4 regions of the Pararhizobium sp. A13 genome follow, and region 1 is predicted to be linked to each of the others. Evidence: predicted binding sites of a transcription regulator. Region 1 holds the regulator's gene; each other region holds the start of a gene.
What was found. The regulator PhoB, encoded in region 1, activates phosphate uptake and scavenging genes when phosphate is short. The targets are predictions, from matches to a motif close to TGTCATNNANCTGTCAT.
Positions count from the first base shown of each region.

Region 2: WI754_RS03610 (DUF2794 domain-containing protein) is a predicted target of PhoB. The motif match lies at 1,082-1,098, and genes of this name have one in related genera.
Region 3: WI754_RS04490 (NAD-glutamate dehydrogenase) is a predicted target of PhoB. The motif match lies at 788-804, and genes of this name have one in related genera.
Region 4: ppk2 (polyphosphate kinase 2) is a predicted target of PhoB. The motif match lies at 1,202-1,218, and genes of this name have one in related genera.

Region 1 covers NZ_CP149510.1:1,601,156-1,603,359, reverse strand. Annotated here, with positions in the region: gene WI754_RS07750 (GcrA family cell cycle regulator) at 141-665, shown strand; gene phoB (phosphate regulon transcriptional regulator PhoB) at 736-1,419, opposite strand; gene phoU (phosphate signaling complex protein PhoU) at 1,539-2,204, opposite strand, start outside.
Region 2 covers NZ_CP149510.1:752,871-755,074, forward strand. Annotated here, with positions in the region: gene WI754_RS03605 (thioredoxin family protein) at 3-722, shown strand; gene WI754_RS03610 (DUF2794 domain-containing protein) at 1,118-1,525, shown strand; gene WI754_RS03615 (N-acetyltransferase family protein) at 1,527-2,084, opposite strand.
Region 3 covers NZ_CP149510.1:939,781-941,984, forward strand. Annotated here, with positions in the region: gene pdxY (pyridoxal kinase PdxY) at 1-747, opposite strand, end outside; gene WI754_RS04490 (NAD-glutamate dehydrogenase) at 1,024-2,204, shown strand, end outside.
Region 4 covers NZ_CP149510.1:68,960-71,163, reverse strand. Annotated here, with positions in the region: gene WI754_RS00335 (helix-turn-helix domain-containing protein) at 1-3, shown strand, start outside; gene ppk2 (polyphosphate kinase 2) at 257-1,159, opposite strand; gene WI754_RS00325 (AraC family transcriptional regulator) at 1,450-2,204, shown strand, end outside.

The sequences.
Region 1 (2,204 bases):
CCTCTACCTTAACAAACAATTACTAGAACGCATGCGGCGGACCTAGTCACCAAAAGAGTTATCGCGTTTCAACCTCGGCACCTGTCCGGGGGTCGGTGGAGGATTCGACCATCACCAACGCTGTGAATGGAGAGAAGACCATGAACTGGACTGACGAGCGGGTCGAGAAACTCAAGAAGTTGTGGTCAGAAGGATTGAGCGCGAGCCAGATCGCCGCCCAGCTCGGCGGCGTCAGCCGAAACGCGGTTATCGGCAAGGTCCACCGACTTTGCCTGCCTGGCCGTGCCAAGGCCGGTGGCAGCACCGCGACCACCGCCCGCACCAAACGTCCAGCAACGTCCGCGCCGCGTGCGCCCAACTACGCCGCGCGCATGACCACCCGCACCGTGACACGCACCACGGGTGCCACCGTCATGAAGGAAGAGGTGGAAATCGACGCCATCGAGGATCAGGACGTCGCACCGGTCAGCAACGTGGTCGTGCCGATGTCTCGCCGTCTGGCACTGACCCAGCTTACCGACCGCACCTGCAAGTGGCCGATCGGCGATCCGATGAAGGAAGAGTTCCACTTCTGCGGCAACGACTCGCCCGACACTTCGCCCTACTGCACCTTCCACGCGAAGCTGGCCTACCAGCCTTCCGGCGAGCGCCGCCGGGCTCGCTGAGACGACGGATTGCTGAACATGAAAAACGGGGCCAGCCGGCCCCTTTTTTCATGCGTCGCTCAAAATGCAATCAGCTCTCCAGTGAATATCCGGCGCCGCGCACGGTGCGGATCACGTCCTGCATGTTGGAGAAGTTCAGTGCCTTGCGCAGGCGGCCGACGTGAACGTCGACAGTGCGCTCGTCGACGTAGATGTCGTGACCCCAGACGCCATCCAAGAGCTGCGAGCGCGAAAAGACCCGGCCGGGCGAGGCCATGAAGAATTCCAGCAGCCGGAATTCGGTCGGGCCCAATCGGACCTCGCGGGTCTTGCGGTGGACGCGGTGGGTTTCGCGGTCGAGTTCGATATCGCCACATTTCAGCAGCGTCGACAGCACTTCCGGTTTGGCGCGGCGCAGCATTGCCTTGACGCGTGCCATCAGCTCCGGGGTCGAGAACGGCTTGACCACATAATCGTCGGCGCCGGTGGCAAGACCGCGTACCCGTTCGCTCTCTTCGCCGCGCGCCGTCAGCATGATGATCGGCAGGCGCTCGGTCTCAGAGCGCTGGCGAAGCCGGCGGCACAGCTCGATGCCGGAAACACCCGGCAGCATCCAATCGAGGATCAAGAGATCCGGCAGGCGTTCCTGAAGGCGGATTTCCGCTTCATCGCCACGGTTGATCGTATCAACTTCAAACCCTTCGGCCTCAAGATTGTAACGCAGGAGAACGCTCAGCGCCTCCTCGTCTTCGACAACGGCAATTCTTGGCAGCATGCGGTCTCAACTCCTTGACGCCTTGCCCTCATTGCAAGGGGCTCGCCCGGCGGCCCAAGGCCGGCCGGGCAGTCAAATGTAAGAATTCACTTACTTCTGTTTGATCCGGCGCAGCAAAATCAATTGCCGATCGCGCCGACGGTGTTGGCAGTATCGTCCTTCGGACGTTCACCAACCGGCTGGGCGCCGGTCGCCATGTAGTAAATCGTTTCGGCAATGTTGGTGGCATGGTCGCCGATGCGCTCGATGTTCTTGGCGCAGAACAGAAGATGCGTGCACGGCGTGATGTTGCGCGGATCTTCCATCATGTAGGTCAAGAGTTCGCGAAACAGCGACGTGTAAATCGCGTCGATTTCGTTGTCCCTCTCGCGAATGCTGTTGGCCTTTTCCGGCGAACGCGACGCATAGACGTCGAGCACTTCCTTGAGCTGCATCAGCGCGAGTTCGGCCAGGTGCTCGAGGCCCCGGGCGAGCTGGCGCGGCAAGCTGGCGCTGGAAACCGCGATCACCCGCTTTGCCGTGTTCTTGCCGAGATCGCCGACGCGCTCGAGATCTGCGGCAATACGGATGGAACCCATGATTTCGCGCAGGTCGGCGGCCATCGGCTGGCGCTTGGCGATGGTGACGATCGCCTTTTCGCCGATCTGGCGCTCGGCCTCGTCGAGGATGGTATCGTCGGAGATGACCTTCTGAGCAAGCGCGAGGTCGGCATTGACCAGCGCGCGCACGGATTCGGCGACCATCTGCTCGGCAAGACCGCCCATCTCGGAGATGCGCCGGTTGAG
Region 2 (2,204 bases), 850 kb from region 1:
TCATGCTCGCCTGTGGCCTTGGCCTTATGGCGCTGCCTGCCGTTGCCGGCGAACCGGCAGGTGTCGTCGAACTGTTCACCAGCCAGGGCTGTTCCTCCTGCCCGCCGGCGGATGCAGCCCTGAAAAAACTGATTGACGACGGCAAGGTGGTCGCACTTTCCTATCACGTCGACTACTGGAACTATCTCGGCTGGGCCGACACACTCGCCACCAAGGACAACACTGCCCGGCAATATGCCTATGCCAGGATGCTCGGCCGCAGCGGCGTCTATACGCCCCAGGCCATCCTCAATGGGCGTGACCACATCAATGGCGCTGATCTCGATGGCATTAACCGGCGGCTGGCGGAAATGAGCGTCAAGGGCAAGGGCCTGACGGTTCCGGTCAACGCGACCGTGCGCAAGGACGAGGTCGATATCAATGTCGGCTCCGGCAATGGCAAGGCCAATGTCGTCGTCGTCTATTTCAACCGCGAGCAGAGCGTGGACGTCAAGAAGGGCGAAAACAGCGGCAAGAAGATCTCCTACTGGCACGCGGTGCGGGACGTTCAGACGATCGGCATGTGGGACGGCAAACCGGCCAATTTCGTGCTGCCGGCCTCGGTCCTCGACGACGGAGGAAATAGCGGCTGCGCCGTGCTCTTGCAGAAGATGAAGGACAATGAAACGCCCGGTGCGATCCTCGGCGCGACGACCGTCATGGTGGACAAGGCCGCGAACTGACGGCTTCAAATTTTGGTTCGGCCCGGCAGCATCGAGGGGCTGGGGCTGAGGGTTCGAAGATACCGGACCGAACCTGCCACGTTTCTTGGCAACGGGCGTTTCCAGGAAACATGGCGTTTGGAGTGGCCGCGCCCGATGGGCGCTTGATGGCCAACCACTCCAAGACTGCTTCCGCTCGAAAAACGCATCCCTCGAGCGGACAAGCAGACCGGACACTTTGGAGGACTCCCCTCATGTCGGCGAGCGCGAGTGTCGTTTCGAATTGGGGCACGGTTTTGGCTGAAATGCGGCACACTGAAGAAAGTCTCTGGTAATCGTGGGCGGCTTGCGGCTTGCATTTCAGCGAAGGTCAGGCAAACTGTAACCGTCCTGTCACAATTAAAGCCGGGGTACAGATGACCGATCAGCCGGATTTGCCGCAAGGCGAGACCCGTTCCGAAAGGCAGCCAACCTCCAATGTGGTTGTCCACCTGCACGAATACCGCAGCAGCAGCCAGGATCCGCCCCCCATCACCTTCCATCGCCGGGAACTCGACCTGATCCTCAGGGTCTACGGCCGCATGGTCGGCGAGGGCGAGTGGCGCGACTACGCGATGGATCACCTGCGCGACAGGGCGGTCTTCTCCGTGTTCAAGCGGTCGGGAGAAATGCCGCTGTTCCGGATCGAGAAAAACCCGAAACTGGCGGCAAGACAGGGCGCCTACAGCGTCGTCAACACCCAGGGGATGATCCTGAAACGCGGTCATGACCTGCAGCAGGTCCTGAAAGTCTTCGACAAGATGTTGAAGCTGATCGAAACCTGATTCAGCCGCGATAGAGCGTATCCGGATAGACGCCGGACTCCGGATCGGTCGTCAGGCCCTCGCCGAGCGGCAGTTGCATGATGATCGTATCGAGCCAGTGGCCGTGCTTGAAGCCGGTCGCCTTCATCAATCCACCATGTTCGAAACCGGCCGCGCGGTGCACCGCCACCGACGCCGGATGCGCACCGCCGATGACGGCGACCATCTGCCGAAAACCGAGTTCCGTGCAGCGCCGGATGAGTTCGGCAAGCAGCGCCTTGCCCACGCCCTGCCCCCTCGCCTCCGGCGCCAGATAGATCGAATCCTCGACCAGGAAACGATAGGCCGGCCGTGTCCGGAATGCCGAGGCATAGGCATAGCCAAGCAGGAGGCCATCCGCATCGACCGCGGCGATATAGGGGTAACCATTGCTGACGATCGCCGAGAACCGCGACACCATTTCCGCTTCGGCCGGAGGCGTCATCTCATAGGAGGCAACGCCGTTGAGCACCGACTCCTGGTAAATATTGGTGATGGCCGGAATGTCGGACAGGGTGGCGTCGCGGAGAATAAAGGACATGGGAAGGCCTGATTGGATGGAGGTGGCTTGTTCTCTCATACCGGGATGGGGCGATCAAGCAAGCGCCAAACGTTGGAAATCGGGCAACAAAAAAGGCGGCCGAAGCCGCCTTTTCGATTG
Region 3 (2,204 bases), 660 kb from region 1:
GATTTCGAAAACGCTCGCCGTCGCCAGTTGCAGCGCCCGTTCCTCCTTCAGCCCTTCCAGAAGCCGGGCGACAAACAGCGCCGCCAGCAGGTCACCCGTGCCACTGGGGGGATTGTCGATCAGCCGATGTTCGGCAAGCAGCGCATGATTGCCAGAGAGATAGAGATTGCCGGTGCTGCCGTGCATCATCGGGATTGCCGAGGTAACCAGCATGCGCGGCGGCCCGAGCGACAGGGCAGCCTCAAGAATGGCGGCGTTGGTTTCAAGCGGAACGCCGCAGAGCCAGGACAGTTCGAACCGGTTGGGCGTGGCAAGCGAAGCCAGCGGCAAAAGCCTGTCGCGCATCGCGATCGCCGTCGCCTCGGGCACGTAAAGGCCACCGGCATCGCCCATGACCGGGTCGCAGGCGTAGAAAAGGTCGGGATTTTTCTGCCTCAGCGCCCCGACGAGCCGGACGACGCCTTCCGCCTGATAGGCAGCACCGAGATAGCCGGAGAGAACGGCACGGACTTCCCCCGTCCACGGCGCGCGGATGAGGTCGTCGATCAAGCTGTTGAAATCGTCCTCGCTCACCGTAACCCGTGTCGAGGGGCCATGGCCCGGATGCCAGGGCAGGATGACCGTCGGCAGGGCCCAGACCGGATAACCCAGCGTCTCAAGCGCAAAGACCGCGGCGCGATTGCCGACGGAACCCCGAATCACATGGCTTGAAATGACGATGACGGCGCCCGGTGCAGGCTGGGACATTACGATTTTCCGCTGTTTCGACCCCCTCAGATCGCCCGACTGTCATGCCGCTGTCAACCGTGACCACGAAAAGATGAAAAGGCGCCTTTCGCCGGCCGACTGATGGGCAGGATCGAATAAGTGGATACAACCGATTTAATTTCAAAATCGGCACATTTTCGCTGAATTTTTCATGAAACCATTCCGAATTTGCTCGAAAACAACCACAAAAACAGTCGCCAATGGCCATTCTTCTGTTAGGTTCGGCCAAAATGGTGATTGCGGGGAGAGACAGTCATGGGCGCCAAATACAATCCAAAACGAGATCGGCATTTTGACGTTGTGAGCGAAGCCGGCAAGGCGCTCGGGCTGACGATGCTGTCGCCTGAGATCCTGTTCCGCCGGGCAAGCCATGACGATCTCGATCAGTATACGCCGGAGATGCTGGCGCTGGCCGCGGCGCATGCCCTGAAGGAAGTGAGCCGGAGCGAAAGCGACCGGCCGATCATCACCGTCGAATCCGTCGATGGCGTCACACCCAACGGAACAGACGTATCGATCCTGTCCGTCACCGACCGCAACATGCCGTTCCTCTATGACTCGATCATGGGCGAGGTCACCGCCACCCACCGCGACATTCACCTTGCCGTTCATCCCATCCTGGTTCTCGAAGCTGGAAAGCCGGCTAAGATCTTCGACCCCGAAGAAAAGAGCGATCCGGCCTCGCGGGTCAGCCATATCGAGATTCACCTTTCCAGACTGAGCGATACGGAGGCGGAGGACCTCAAAACGCGGGTCGGCAATGTTCTTTCGCACGTGCATCACGCGGTTGGCGACTGGACGCAGATGACGGCCCTGCTCGACCAGGCGATGAACGAGCTCGAAAACCACGCTCCCTCGCGCAGGAAGAACGATCGTGAAGAAACGCTGGCCTTCCTGCGCTGGCTGCGTGACAGCAATTTCACCTTCCTCGGCATGCGCGAATACACCTATTCCGGCAAGGGCGACGATGCTGTGGTCGAGCGCGGCAAGGGCCGGGGCTTGGGCATTCTCTCCGATCCGGATGTCCGTGTCCTGCGCCAGGGCAAGGACGCGGTACTGACGACGCCGGAGATCCTCGCTTTCCTCAACGGACCTGATTTCCTGATCGTCACCAAGGCGAATGTGAAATCGGTCGTCCATCGCCGCGCCTATATGGACTATATCGGCGTCAAGCGTTTCGACGAGGCGGGCAACGTCACCGGCGAATTGCGCATCGTCGGCCTCTTCACCTCCAGCGCCTATACGCGGCCGGCAGCCGACATTCCGTTGTTGCGCTTCAAGGTGGAGAAAATCGTCGATCATTTCGGCTACGATCCGCAGAGCCATTCCGGCAAGATGCTGGCCAATACGCTGGAATCCTACCCGCGCGACGACCTGTTCCAGATCGATGTCGGCCTTCTCGCAGGCTTCTGCGAACAGATCAACGAACTCGCCGA
Region 4 (2,204 bases), 1.5 Mb from region 1:
TGAGGCAGGTCTATGTGAAAAGACCCGTCATTCCTGTGCCTGTCACGGGAATCCAGCCACGGCGCGTCTGCGCCGTGAAAAGAGTCTTTTGCGTTCAATGACTTGAACGCACTGGATCCCCGTCGCAAGGGCTGACATGACGGATGAGAGAATGTGCCAAAACGAACAGAGGCCTGGCTTAGAGCCTTAAGCCCATAGACTTGAAGTTCGTCAGCGGTCCGAACCCGGTCGCTTCGACTGGGTCGGCGTCATCCGATCAGTACACCTCCGGCACGTACATTTCCGGCGGAACAGGGGCGCGGGTATAGTCGTCGTGACGGATGCGCTCGGGCAGGTCGATCGGCGGTTTGGGCACATCCTCGTAAGGGATCTGCTTCAACAGGTGAGCGATGCAGTTGAGGCGGGCCTTCTTCTTGTCGACGGCCTGGACGACCCACCAGGGGGCTTCCTCGATGTGGGTCCGCTCCAGCATCTCTTCCTTGGCCTTGGTGTATTCTTCCCAATGGACGCGGCTTTCCATGTCCATCGGCGATAGTTTCCACTGTTTCAACGGATCGTGGATGCGCATCTTGAAGCGGAATTCCTGCTCCTCGTCGGTGATCGAGAACCAGTATTTGATCAAGACGATGCCGGAGCGCACCAGCATGCGCTCGAATTCGGGCACGGTGCGGAAGAATTCGTCGAGTTCTTCCGGCTTGCAGAAGCCCATGACGCGCTCGACGCCGGCGCGGTTGTACCAGCTGCGGTCGAACAGGACCATCTCGCCCGCCGTCGGCAGATGCGGCACGTAGCGCTGGAAATACCACTGGTTGCGCTCGCGCTCGGTCGGGGCGGGCAGCGCCACGGTGCGGCAGACGCGCGGATTGAGGCGCTGGGTGACGCGCTTGATGGCGCCGCCCTTGCCGGCCGAATCGCGGCCTTCGAACAGCACCACGACCTTGAGTTTCTTGTACTGCACCCAGTCCTGCAGCCGGACGAGTTCATGCTGCAGCCGGAACAGCTCGCGGAAATAGACCTTGCGGTCGATCGTCGGCTCGGCCTCTTCCGACATGCCCTCGGCGACCAGTTCGTCGAGCCGGTCCTCCTCCATCTGCATTTCCAGTTCCTCGTCGAAGCTGTCGGCGATTTCCGCCTTGATGCGGCTGAGTTGGTCGATCATGTTCTCAATCCCCGTTTGTCGATGGCACAGGAGCAGGTCTTCGTGACAGGTATGTGACAGTGTTCGGTGTCTGCGGGGCGGAGACTGGTCTGGGGAAGGGGACCATTGGGGTGGCAAGTGCCACCGGCCGTATGCGATGGCTGTGGGCGGGCGGTCGCCTCGCTGCTTAAGCGGTCGTTCAATGTGGAGGGTCAAGTTGAACGCAGACACTTAACAGTGCGTGCACCAAACGTTCATTAACTTTTCGTGGCGATCCGCTAAAGTGTTTGCCGATAGCCGGAGAGGCCGCCTTGGACGCACGAACCGATCCCTCACCCACCTTGCCCGAAAACGTGCTGAGCCTGTCGGTGTCGCGGCGCGCATGGAACGGCGTGGGTGTCGACATCACCGAATATCACTGTGCGGGGCGGGCGTCTCATCAGCTTTTTCACGAGTCCGAAACCCGTCTCAGCGTTCTGCTGGAAGAGATCGGGAGCCCCTGCGAACCACGCCTGCGCGAAGACCAGCCGTGTCCGATCGGCTATATGCCGAGGCACATGCACTTTGCGCCGGCCGGCATGGAGATGTGGGGCTACAGTGCCGATACGCGCTTCGTCAAGGATGCAAACCTGACCTTCGACCTCGATGTGCTGAGTGAGCGGTTGGCGACCGACTTCGACGCCGATGCGACCGCTACGCCGCGCCTGCGCTTCTCCGACGATCGCATCTGGACCTTGGTCAAGCTGCTTTCCGACGCGGTGAACGACCGAGATCCATCGACCCAACTCTATGGCGACGGGCTGACGGCCGCGATCGCGGCGCGGCTCTTCGCCGAACCGCCGGAGCCCGCCGCGGACGGCAATGGCCTGGCACCCCGGCAGCTTCGGCGTATCGTGGAGCATCTGGAGGCACATCTGCCTCAGCGCATCGACCTTGCCAATCTGGCAGCACTGGCGGGCTTGTCGCAGTCGCATTTCAGCCGGGCATTCAAGGCCTCGACAGGGATGGCGCCGTATCGCTGGCAACTCGACGCGCGTATTCGGCGCGCGCAGGCCCTGCTGATCGA